Regions from separate parts of the Ornithinibacillus jepli genome, predicted to be linked through region 2. Evidence: riboswitches for the same ligand, from Rfam matches in the RefSeq annotation. Region 2 holds a riboswitch; each other region holds the start of a gene.
The links. A riboswitch is a leader RNA that binds a small molecule or an ion and turns the genes downstream of it on or off. The one in region 2 is predicted to bind cyclic di-GMP.
Positions count from the first base shown of each region.

Region 1: another riboswitch for cyclic di-GMP. It lies ahead of AB1K81_RS12340 (diguanylate cyclase); the one in region 2 lies ahead of motA (flagellar motor stator protein MotA).
Region 3: another riboswitch for cyclic di-GMP. It lies ahead of AB1K81_RS00285 (DUF5667 domain-containing protein); the one in region 2 lies ahead of motA (flagellar motor stator protein MotA).

Region 1 covers NZ_JBFEGG010000003.1:98,941-102,228, reverse strand. The annotation lists gene AB1K81_RS12340 (diguanylate cyclase) at 1-1,475, opposite strand, end outside; cyclic di-GMP riboswitch class I at 1,626-1,711, opposite strand; gene AB1K81_RS12335 (short-chain fatty acid transporter) at 1,936-3,276, opposite strand.
Region 2 covers NZ_JBFEGG010000003.1:299,137-302,424, reverse strand. The annotation lists gene AB1K81_RS13265 (methyl-accepting chemotaxis protein) at 1-408, opposite strand, end outside; gene motB (flagellar motor protein MotB) at 436-1,203, opposite strand; gene motA (flagellar motor stator protein MotA) at 1,190-1,981, opposite strand; cyclic di-GMP riboswitch class I at 2,058-2,142, opposite strand; gene AB1K81_RS13250 (EAL domain-containing protein) at 2,395-3,264, shown strand; gene AB1K81_RS13245 (GGDEF domain-containing protein) at 3,283-3,288, opposite strand, start outside.
Region 3 covers NZ_JBFEGG010000001.1:57,102-60,389, reverse strand. The annotation lists gene AB1K81_RS00290 (nucleoside hydrolase) at 1-287, opposite strand, end outside; gene AB1K81_RS00285 (DUF5667 domain-containing protein) at 484-1,758, opposite strand; cyclic di-GMP riboswitch class I at 1,834-1,919, opposite strand; gene AB1K81_RS00280 (DUF4145 domain-containing protein) at 2,092-3,198, opposite strand.

The DNA of each region.
Region 1 (3,288 bases), 200 kb from region 2:
TCTAATCGAATGGTTTCGGAGTCTGAGCGTCTTTTCATGTTATAAATAAACTCAGATCCAACAGAATTAGGTGAAATCTCGCTGTCTGTGCAGGAGAAAATCAACGTTAAATTTGTGTTCTCTAACACTTCTGTACATAAATAATTAAACGTATCAATCGTAAAATCATCAGCAAGATGTATATTATCAATAATCATGACTGCAGGATGATTTTGTATACTTTCATTTACAAACCCAGCAATTCTATTTAAAAGGCGATATTTCATATTTTGCTCATTCGTATAATTAAGCGAGCTAGCATAATTTTTATCCATTAATTCAGGAAAATACTTCATTAATTCCGTTTTATATTTTTCAACGATACTATTATCTGTTTCCATTATTAATTTTCGTAAAATATCTATCCACATTTCTTTACTATCCGCGGAAGCGTTATTTAGGCTAAAACTAGAATAGACACTAGCTTTACTCAAATCTAATAAAAAATTTATTTCTTGAAGAAAACGTGTTTTACCTACACCACTAGCACCTTGTACAAAAAAGATTCGCTTACCTGGTTGGTAGGAAATCATTTTGTCATAGGCTTTCACTATTTCCTCAATATGCTCATCTCTACCAACAAGCTTTGTATATAGATTTAACCCATCAAATTCTTCCTTATTAATAATGGAATAGTTTGTTTCTAGTGCGTTGTTAAGGTCCACGATTAATTCATACAAATTCTGATAGCTATACTCATTATCTGTATTTAATAGGTTTTCAAGAACAGGAATTATTTTTGTTATATTTGGGTCTGTTGTTTCCTTAAGTAAGGCTAATTCCTTTCTAGGATCGTTTAAAGATGGTTTTTTTGTCAGCATAGCTAATAAGATTACACCTAAAGAATAGATATCCGACTCTTCATCTTCCGGCATACCCGCTAATACTTTTGGATAGATGTAGGCAGAGTCTTCAAGTTGCTCTCTATGGGTTAATCTTTCCATCTGAACAGTAGCAATATCTTTAAGTAATACTTGATAATCTCCATCTTCTACCTTCAGTTGAATAGAATGACGATTAAGTGAACTATAAATAAAACCTTTAGAATGAAGATAATAAACAGCCGTGCTTATTTTAATAAAGCATTCTATTATTTCTTTAAAGTTCATTTCATATGTCACATGGAACAGATCTTTGGTACCGACGATATAATCTGAAGTAAAAAAGTACTGTGGGTCTGCTTGTAGTTTATTATCGATATAGGAAACAGTATTAAAACTATAATTTTTAATAATTGCTTTACTAGTTAAACTTTTAATTTCAAGAAAACGATTAATAAAGAAGTCAATAATAGACTTCGGCAAATATTCAGTATTTAGTAAGTTTAATAGAATAATTCTATTTTCGTTACGCATATCATATGCAGAGTAAACCATGACATGCCTTTCTTGTTTCAATAGTTCTTTTAGCCTATATCTATTATTAATGATTTCCATTACCTTCACTCCACTTAAAAATCATTCTCATTTATATACGGATCGTTACCATAGATTAGTTAGTAAACCTTGGGAGTATGTATACTTTACCTTATTATTTTCCACCATAATAAAAAGCTATTCATATATGTGAATAGCCAAAAAACCGTTTTTGGTAGCCAGGCGATCATCGTTTTTTCAACATTAGACCCTAAGCTTTGCGTCCTATCCTTTCGAATAGTTTGCCTTTTTCAACATTCTTGTTATTCAGTTACTATTACTTATTACCTATTTTACACCAATTCAATAATAATTCAATAATTTGACAAAATAAATATTTAATGTTTCGTAAAATTATAAATTTAACATAAAATTCTAGTTCTATATACCCTATTTACTATTGAGTAAAACTTTTTTATATAAAATAAAAAAACAAACCTATCTAGTAGATTTGTTTTTTATTTATACTTAGATATTCCCGCTAGAAGAATAACAGTCCTATTGAAATTGGAATAAAGCTCCATAATAGTACCATGACGCAGAAGCCCATAATGTCACGGACTTTTAGCCCAGCTATAGCTAGTAATGGCAATGCCCAGAAAGGTTGGATCATGTTTGTCCATGCGTCCCCCCAAGCAACAGCCATAGCTGTTTTGGCAGTATCTGCTCCAAGTTGTGTAGCGGCTTCCATCATAATCGGACCTTGGATTGCCCACTGTCCACCACCAGATGGGATGAAGAAATTCAAAATACCAGCACTGATGAAGCTTAACCATGGTAATGTATATTCATTTGAAATATCAACGAAGAACAAGGATAATTGTTCAGACAATCCAGAACTAGACATCATACCCATAATCCCTGCATAGAACGGGAATTGAATAATAATCCCTCCCGCATTTTTCACAGCACCAGACACACTATTCAAGAAATTACGCGGTGTTCCATGGAATAAAATCCCTAAAAATAAGAATATAAAGTTTACTATATTTAAATTTAAATCAAATCCATTTTCCACAAAATGATAAATAACAAATGCTAATCCTAGTAAACTAATTAATAGTGATATGATTCTACTATTTTCCAAACGTTCTGCTGGAGTTGTTGCTTCTTTTGTTTCTAGCACTTCTTCATCAATTTCCATTGCTTTAGCCTGTAATGCTAATAATTCAGGATCAATTTGTCCTACCTTTTTAGCTGACTTCATCAATATTCTATTTAGCAATGGGAGCGATAATAATAAGGAAACGACAATAAAAATATTTGGAGCACCAAATAAAGTTTCCGTAACCGGTACTATACCAACTTTTTCTATTACTATATTTTTATCTCCTGCAATCTCTAGTGGAATTGAACCTGACAGTCCTCCATGCCAAAGTAAAAAGCCACTATATGCACTTGCCATTAGTAGGCGATAATCTGCTGAAGGTACACGTTTTGCGACGTGAATCGCTAGTAATGCCCCTACTACTAGACCGAACCCATAGTTGATTAAACAGGCAATGGATGCTACAAGTGTTACAAGTAATACTGCTTGTCCAGGAGAATTAGCTAATTTACTAATCTTTCCTAAAAACTTTTTTACTATCGGACTATTAGCAAGGATATATCCTGTCACGACTATGAGAGACATTTGCATGGCGAACTGTAATAATCCCCAGAAGCCACCGCCCCAGTACTCTACCATTTTAACTGGTGAGCTACCTGTAAATATCAAACCAAGTATAAACACAACGAACGTTAGGATAATTGCAAATAAAAACGCATCAGGTAAATACCTTCGAACCATTCGATCGAAAAAATTCGTGATAGCACCTAGCATATGTTCCCCTCC
Region 2 (3,288 bases):
TTCTTTATCTCCTTGATCATATGCCTGGAATACTTTATCTGTTAATGTGCCCCATTGAAACTTTTTATCTATTAATTCTTTCGTTTGGTCAGAATCACTTAATTCCAATAATTGATTCTCAAGCGCAATACTATACTCTGTCCCATCCTCAAACTTTTTCCGAGCTTCATGATCCTCATACAACATATATGCTCTAACTAATCCTGCTCGATTAGCCATATCAAACGCAATATCTTCATCTAATATCAATAACGTTAATTGCTTGTCTAATATTTCTTCCGTTTGTGTATTCATTTTATTAATAGAGTATATAGAAAACCCCGCATACAGAGCAGTCATAGCTAATACTGCTGAGAATAATAATAATATTTTTGTTCGTATCGTCTTAAAATTGAAATATCGTTTCATTTCAGTCCACCTCTTGATGTTTATTAATTAATCTACATGTTCCGTAATATCATAGTTAGGCAAAATTAGCACTTCAACACGTCTATTTTTCGCCCTATTGTCAGCACTATCATTCGGTACAATTGGCTGATGTTCTCCGAACCCTTTTGCACTGAATTTAGCTGGATCAAGCTGGTCATTCTCTAAAATCAGTGTCATAAAATTAACTGCACGCATTACACTCAATTCCCAGTTAGAACCAAATACTGCGTTATTCATCGGTACATTGTCTGTATGACCACTAATGACTATTTGGTGTGGTGGATCGGTATATAATAACTTAGAAATTTCTGTTGCAATCTCCATCCCCTCAGGATTTACTTCCGCACTTCCAGGATTGAAGGAGACGTCGTTTTTTATGGAAATCATTAATCCTTCACCTGATAGATTTGTTTCTAATGATGCGGTTAGATTATTCTCTTGTATATAGCTGTCAATCTTCCTTTGCAGTTCTTGTAAATTTTGGTGTTCCGTTTTTCCTTCATCTGATTCCTCTTCCGGCTTCTCTCCCTCTTCTTCTACCTCTTGGGGTTCTATTTCAGGAGTAGGAGCAGGATTTTCCATCAATCCATCGTCCCCACTTGAAAATTCACTCCGGAAAATGGCGGCCAATTCTTCATATTTTTTCACGTCAATTTCACTCATCGCAAAAAGAACAATAAACAAGGCAACCAATAATGTTAATAAATCGGCATAGGGGAGTAGCCAAGATTCATCAATATGGTGGTCTTCCTTCTTCCTTCTATTCTTCTTCATAATTCTTCACCTGATTGATTTGTTGCAATTCCTTTGTCGTTAGATAAGAACCTAGCTTATCTCTTACGACCTTTGAAGACTCCCCTATCGTAATTGATACAATCCCTTCTATCATAATTTCCTTAATTTCCACTTCTCTTTTCGATTTTGCTTTTAACTTGTTCGCAAATGGATGCCATAGCACATAACCAGTGAAAATACCGAGTAGAGTCGCGACGAAGGCTGCAGAAATTGCTTTACCTAATGCAGTGATGTCTTCCATATCAGCAAGTGCTGCAATTAATCCGATTACCGCTCCAAGTACCCCTAGTGTTGGCGCATATGTACCAGCTTGTGAGAAAATTGCCGCACCCTCCTGATGACGCTTTTCCATTGCGTCAATCTTTTCCATCATGACATCTCGGATAAATTCAGGTGTCTGGCCATCTACAGCTAGTTGCAAACCTGATGATAGGAAGGGATCGTCAATTTGATCTAATCTCGTTTCTAATGATAGTATTCCTTCTTTTCTAGCAATATCTGCCATATCAGAAAACTGATTTATTAAATCTTCTATACTTTGTTCTTTTTTCTCCGTAAAAAGGATTTTTAAAAGAGATGGGATGTTTTTAAGCGTACTCATCGGAAACGCAATCATAACGGAAGCTACTGTTCCAGCGAGGATAATAAGTATAGCCGCAGGGTTAATCAACGCACCTAACCCAACCCCTTTTAATACCATTCCTAATCCAATGGCAAGAATTCCTAGTATAATTCCTATTAATGATGATTTATCCATTTGTAGACCTCCATTTAGTAATTAAAAAGACTATTCTTTATAAGAATAGCCAAATAGAATTTTCATAGATTCTATTCTTGGCAACCTGGCAATCTTAGTCTTTAGACCTTAGACCCATAGCTTTGCGTCCTTACCTTTCAGTAAGTTTGCCTTTGACAGAAGTTATTAAGTTGTAACTTTTGACCTACCGTTTATATCGTACAGGTAGGAATAGATGTTTAGGAAAATTTAATTTTTGACTCTAAAAAAATTGAGACTTACCTTTTTAAGCCTCCATAACATAATTATTATGTATACTAAATATATTTCGTCAAATTTTTACAATTTTTTTACTTTTGATTTATATAAGTGCTAACTTATTTATTTATACTTATTAATAGGATGACATTAAATACCTACTTAAAGGTGGAAATATGAAAAATAACCAAATGAAAAAATTCCTGGATTACATAATTGAAAACAAAAATACGCTATATCTTGAGTTTCAAAAAAGGGAAGAAGTACAGGCGTTATTAAACACTGAAAAAGTTAAGACTTTCTTTCAGCCAATTTTGACTTTAGATAAGGGGACGACTATTGCTTATGAAATTTTAAATCGTCCAGAAAGTTCAACACTTTTTCCTACCACTGATAAGTTTTATGAATATGTAGGAAAAAGCAGCTGTGCGCTTCAGGTTGAACACTTTCTCTGTAACCTAGCACTTAGTAGATTTACGAATCAAATTAAATCGCTAAAAGCTCAAAAAGACATCTTAGTTTTTCTAAATATACAACCACAAGTATTGGGAGATGTTTATTATCAAAGAGATATACTTTTGAATTTATTAGACAACTATCAACTTACACCTAATCAGATTGTATTAGAGCTAACCGAAAGAGATGCCGGTATTAATCATGAACAATTTATACCAATTATCGAATATTATCGAGAAAAGGGATTACGAATCGCACTTGATGATGCGGGAACGGGCTATAATAGTTTACAAACACTTCTATATCTGAACCCTGAATTTATAAAAATAGATAAATCATTAATTAGAAATATTGAAGAACATCATGAGAAGCAAAATTTAGTGGAGCTTATTATAGAATTTGCTTCCAAATCGAATACTAAAGTAATAGCAGAAGGAATCGAGAAAATATCAGAATTAAGTTATTTACAACAGCTTGGTGTTGAAATGGGGCAGGGTTACGCATTAGGTAGACCAATGCCACAAGTTTATAAGGGGATATTACCAGATACAAAAAATGTAGCTAATCAGCTAACCTTAGATTTATACTAAAAAAACACATCATTTTGATTAGCC
Region 3 (3,288 bases), on a different contig from region 2:
TCTCCATGAATTTCAGGATAGAACGTCACCACTTCTTGCTGTACTGGTTGCGAAGCACCAGGAATTATTGGAACATTATGCTTCCCTGCTAATTGTAATAGATAGGCAGCATTTGCAGTTGCTTGGTCTTTGGTCACATTTCCATAACTGGTCACTACCCCAACAATTTCAAAAGTTGGATCAATAAGGCTATACATTAGCGCTAGTGAATCATCAATACCAGGATCACCAAAAAATAAAATTTTTATAGCAATTAGAATCCCCTCCTTTACACGATATATATTCAATTCAATCCTTTATCATGTCTGGAAAGAAAAGCACCATAATATTTGTTACTAGTTATTTACCGTTTTTATAGAATGGATAAAATATTTCTAGTGTCTTGGATCTACCGGATCTACCAAATTCGTAATGAATTGCTCTCAATATAAAAAAAGAGGAGTAGATTATAATCCACTCCCCCTAATGGTTCAATTATTCTATCTATTCATCACTTTCTTCTTCACGCTCTTTTTCTGCTTTTTCTTGCTTGTCTTCCGTTTCTTTATCTACTTTTTCTGAGCGTTTTTTTGCCTCTTCACGCTGTTTTTCAGCTTCTTGACGTTGTTTTTCTTCAGCCTTTTTTGCTTCTTCTTTTTCTTTTTCTGCTTGCTTCTTCAATTCTTCACATTTCTTTTTTTCAGCTTCCTTTGTCTTCTCTTCTTGTTTCTTCAATTCTTCACGTTTCTTTTCTTCTGCCTTTTCACGTGCCTGCTCTGCTTTATCCTTATCACGATCAGACAGTTCTTGATGCTTTTCCTCTATTTCTTTCCCTTTTTCACTTACATCCTTTATAGTCTCTTCTGCCTCTTCATTTACTTCTTCCAGAAGCTCTTTTTGCTCTTCGGCTAACTCTTTATTTAATTCAGCAAGTTCTTCTTGGTATTCATTTTCATCAATTTCACCAGCTTCTAATTTCTCATCAATCTCAGCAAGTTTCTTGTCAGCCTTTAATTCTTTTTCTTGAAGTTTTGCCAGTTTTTTATTGATTTTCTTCTCTAGCTTTTCTTGTGCTTTCACGATATTCTTTTGTATTGATTCTTTAGCTTGAGGATTCTCAATCTTTTCAAGTACTGCAGTTAAAGCAAGTAAATTGGATGCCATTTTCTCTTCTAATTCAGCACGAATTGGATCAACTGTTTCATCTTCAACAACCTCTTCATTAGTAGATTCCTCTACTTCATCTTCAACATCTTCTGTTTCAGAAGCTTCTTCATAGGTTGCTAATGCTTGTTCTTGTTGCTCAATTGCCTTTTGAAGAATTTCTTGTGCTAAGTCAGTTTGACCATCCTCAATTAAAACTTGAGCTTCTTTTATTCTTTCTTCAGCAAATTGTGCAAGTAATTCCGCTTCTTTCACTTCATCAAATGTTAATGCAAGCTGAACGTTTTCACGAAGTGTTTTAAAGAAGTAGAAGAAATCACCAGGAATTAGGGATGGAGACTCTTCTTCATCTAGAGTTTCTTTCTCTTCCTCTGAAGCTTCATCTGTTTCCGTTTCTTCCTTAACAGCTTCTTCTATTACTTCATCCTCAGCATTAGGATCCATCACCTCGGTTTCAGTTGTACTCGTATCTTCTTCTTGTGAAACAATATCCTCTACTTCTGTTTCCGTTCCTTCCTCGGCTAAAGCCGGGCCAACTCCTAAAGTAATTGCAAAAGTCGTTGCAACAACACTGGAAACAAATACGTTTCTAAAGTTTTTACTAAATGTAAACATAAAAAATCCCTCCAAATATAGTAAGATATTGGAAGAATATAGAATTAGACTTATATTGGTCATCATTCTCCATTCTTCAGCGGTTCAGCCACCATAGTTTCTAGAACTTTAGGTCTGTAACTTTGCGTCTCTATCTTTCAATAGATTTGCCTTTTTCAAATGAGGAACGGATGATATCTTCGTTCATCATTTATTCTATAAATATACAACATAACATACTAAATTAGTAGAATTATTTTTTTGTTATATAATTCCTTTTTTAGGGGTATATAGAATTATTCCCTCTGATACCTTACCGTTCCAAAGAATAGGGAAGGAGAGCTAATCCCCTTCCTACACCCCTTGCATTTCCTTCAACTGCTCAAATAACCTTTCAACCGTCCCTATACCTACACGATCATATTTTGCTAATATAAGTAATTCCATCGGCAATTGACCGACTCTTTCAATCTGGTCCTCCTGCATTTGTCTTAATAGATTTGGAATACCAGTAAAATGCCTTTCTGTTAAAGGAATTAAGGATAACTCCTCTGTTACAACAATGTAATCCGTCTTGAAAAAGAAGAATAGGTCTCCGGGACGATCGGTTGCTATCTGTCTACGAATCTTCTCTTCCTCAATAAATATTTTCAGCTCTTCAAAAAATTGTCCTTCATTCTTCTCCGAGAACCGTTTCACATGTTTGGAAAGTCCTTCTAAGTTACTCGGAAGCTCACTCATAATTCTTCCATGCTGCTCAGCACCAAGCCTAATTAAAAACGTTTCTGACCTTGGAAAACGTTGTGGAAGTAGAAATGCATCACGAAGGAAATACGGAATTTCAATTGAGTCACTCTTATAAGAAATAATACGAATTGAAGTATTTCCAGGGAGAGTATCAGTAATTTTTTCATCTATTACAATAGTATTTCTCCCTACCTCTTCCCCTTCACGTTTAGTAAAAGCAGCGGATAATCGTGCTTCTAACGCATCTAATTTAAATACAAGCTCTTGTATGTCAAACGTTTGTTGATTCCGTGGAGACGGGTCCTGATATTCCGGAACTTCGATATTATGAGAAGCATAGACTTCCACATACCATTTTACAATGATGTAAATTGCTTCCCAGCATAATAAAGCTTCAGAATAACGAAATTTCCTCGGATCATGTGCAGCCTGATTCCCTTGCATTCTCACATAATGAAGAGAATCTCGAATTTCCTCAGTAAGATAACCTTTCTCATCGAGTATATTAATTTGATCCATAAGCATCCCCTTACGAATGGTAGGAAGCTTTTCCATCTCCATTACTTTCTGTAAAATATGTTCAATAAAAATCCTTGAGTGGGTTAGGACAACTCTTGGACTTGTAAAAATACTATTCTCTAACTGTTTTGCTACAAATGCTAAATCTTGAGAAACCGGTTCTAAAAAGTTGTAAAAGTATCCTTGTTGTTGCATGATGTTTCCTCCAAAATTTTAATACTAAATTCTATCGTAACACTTTTATTAGAGGTTTGAGTACAATACTTGTTCAGGAAATTGTTACTA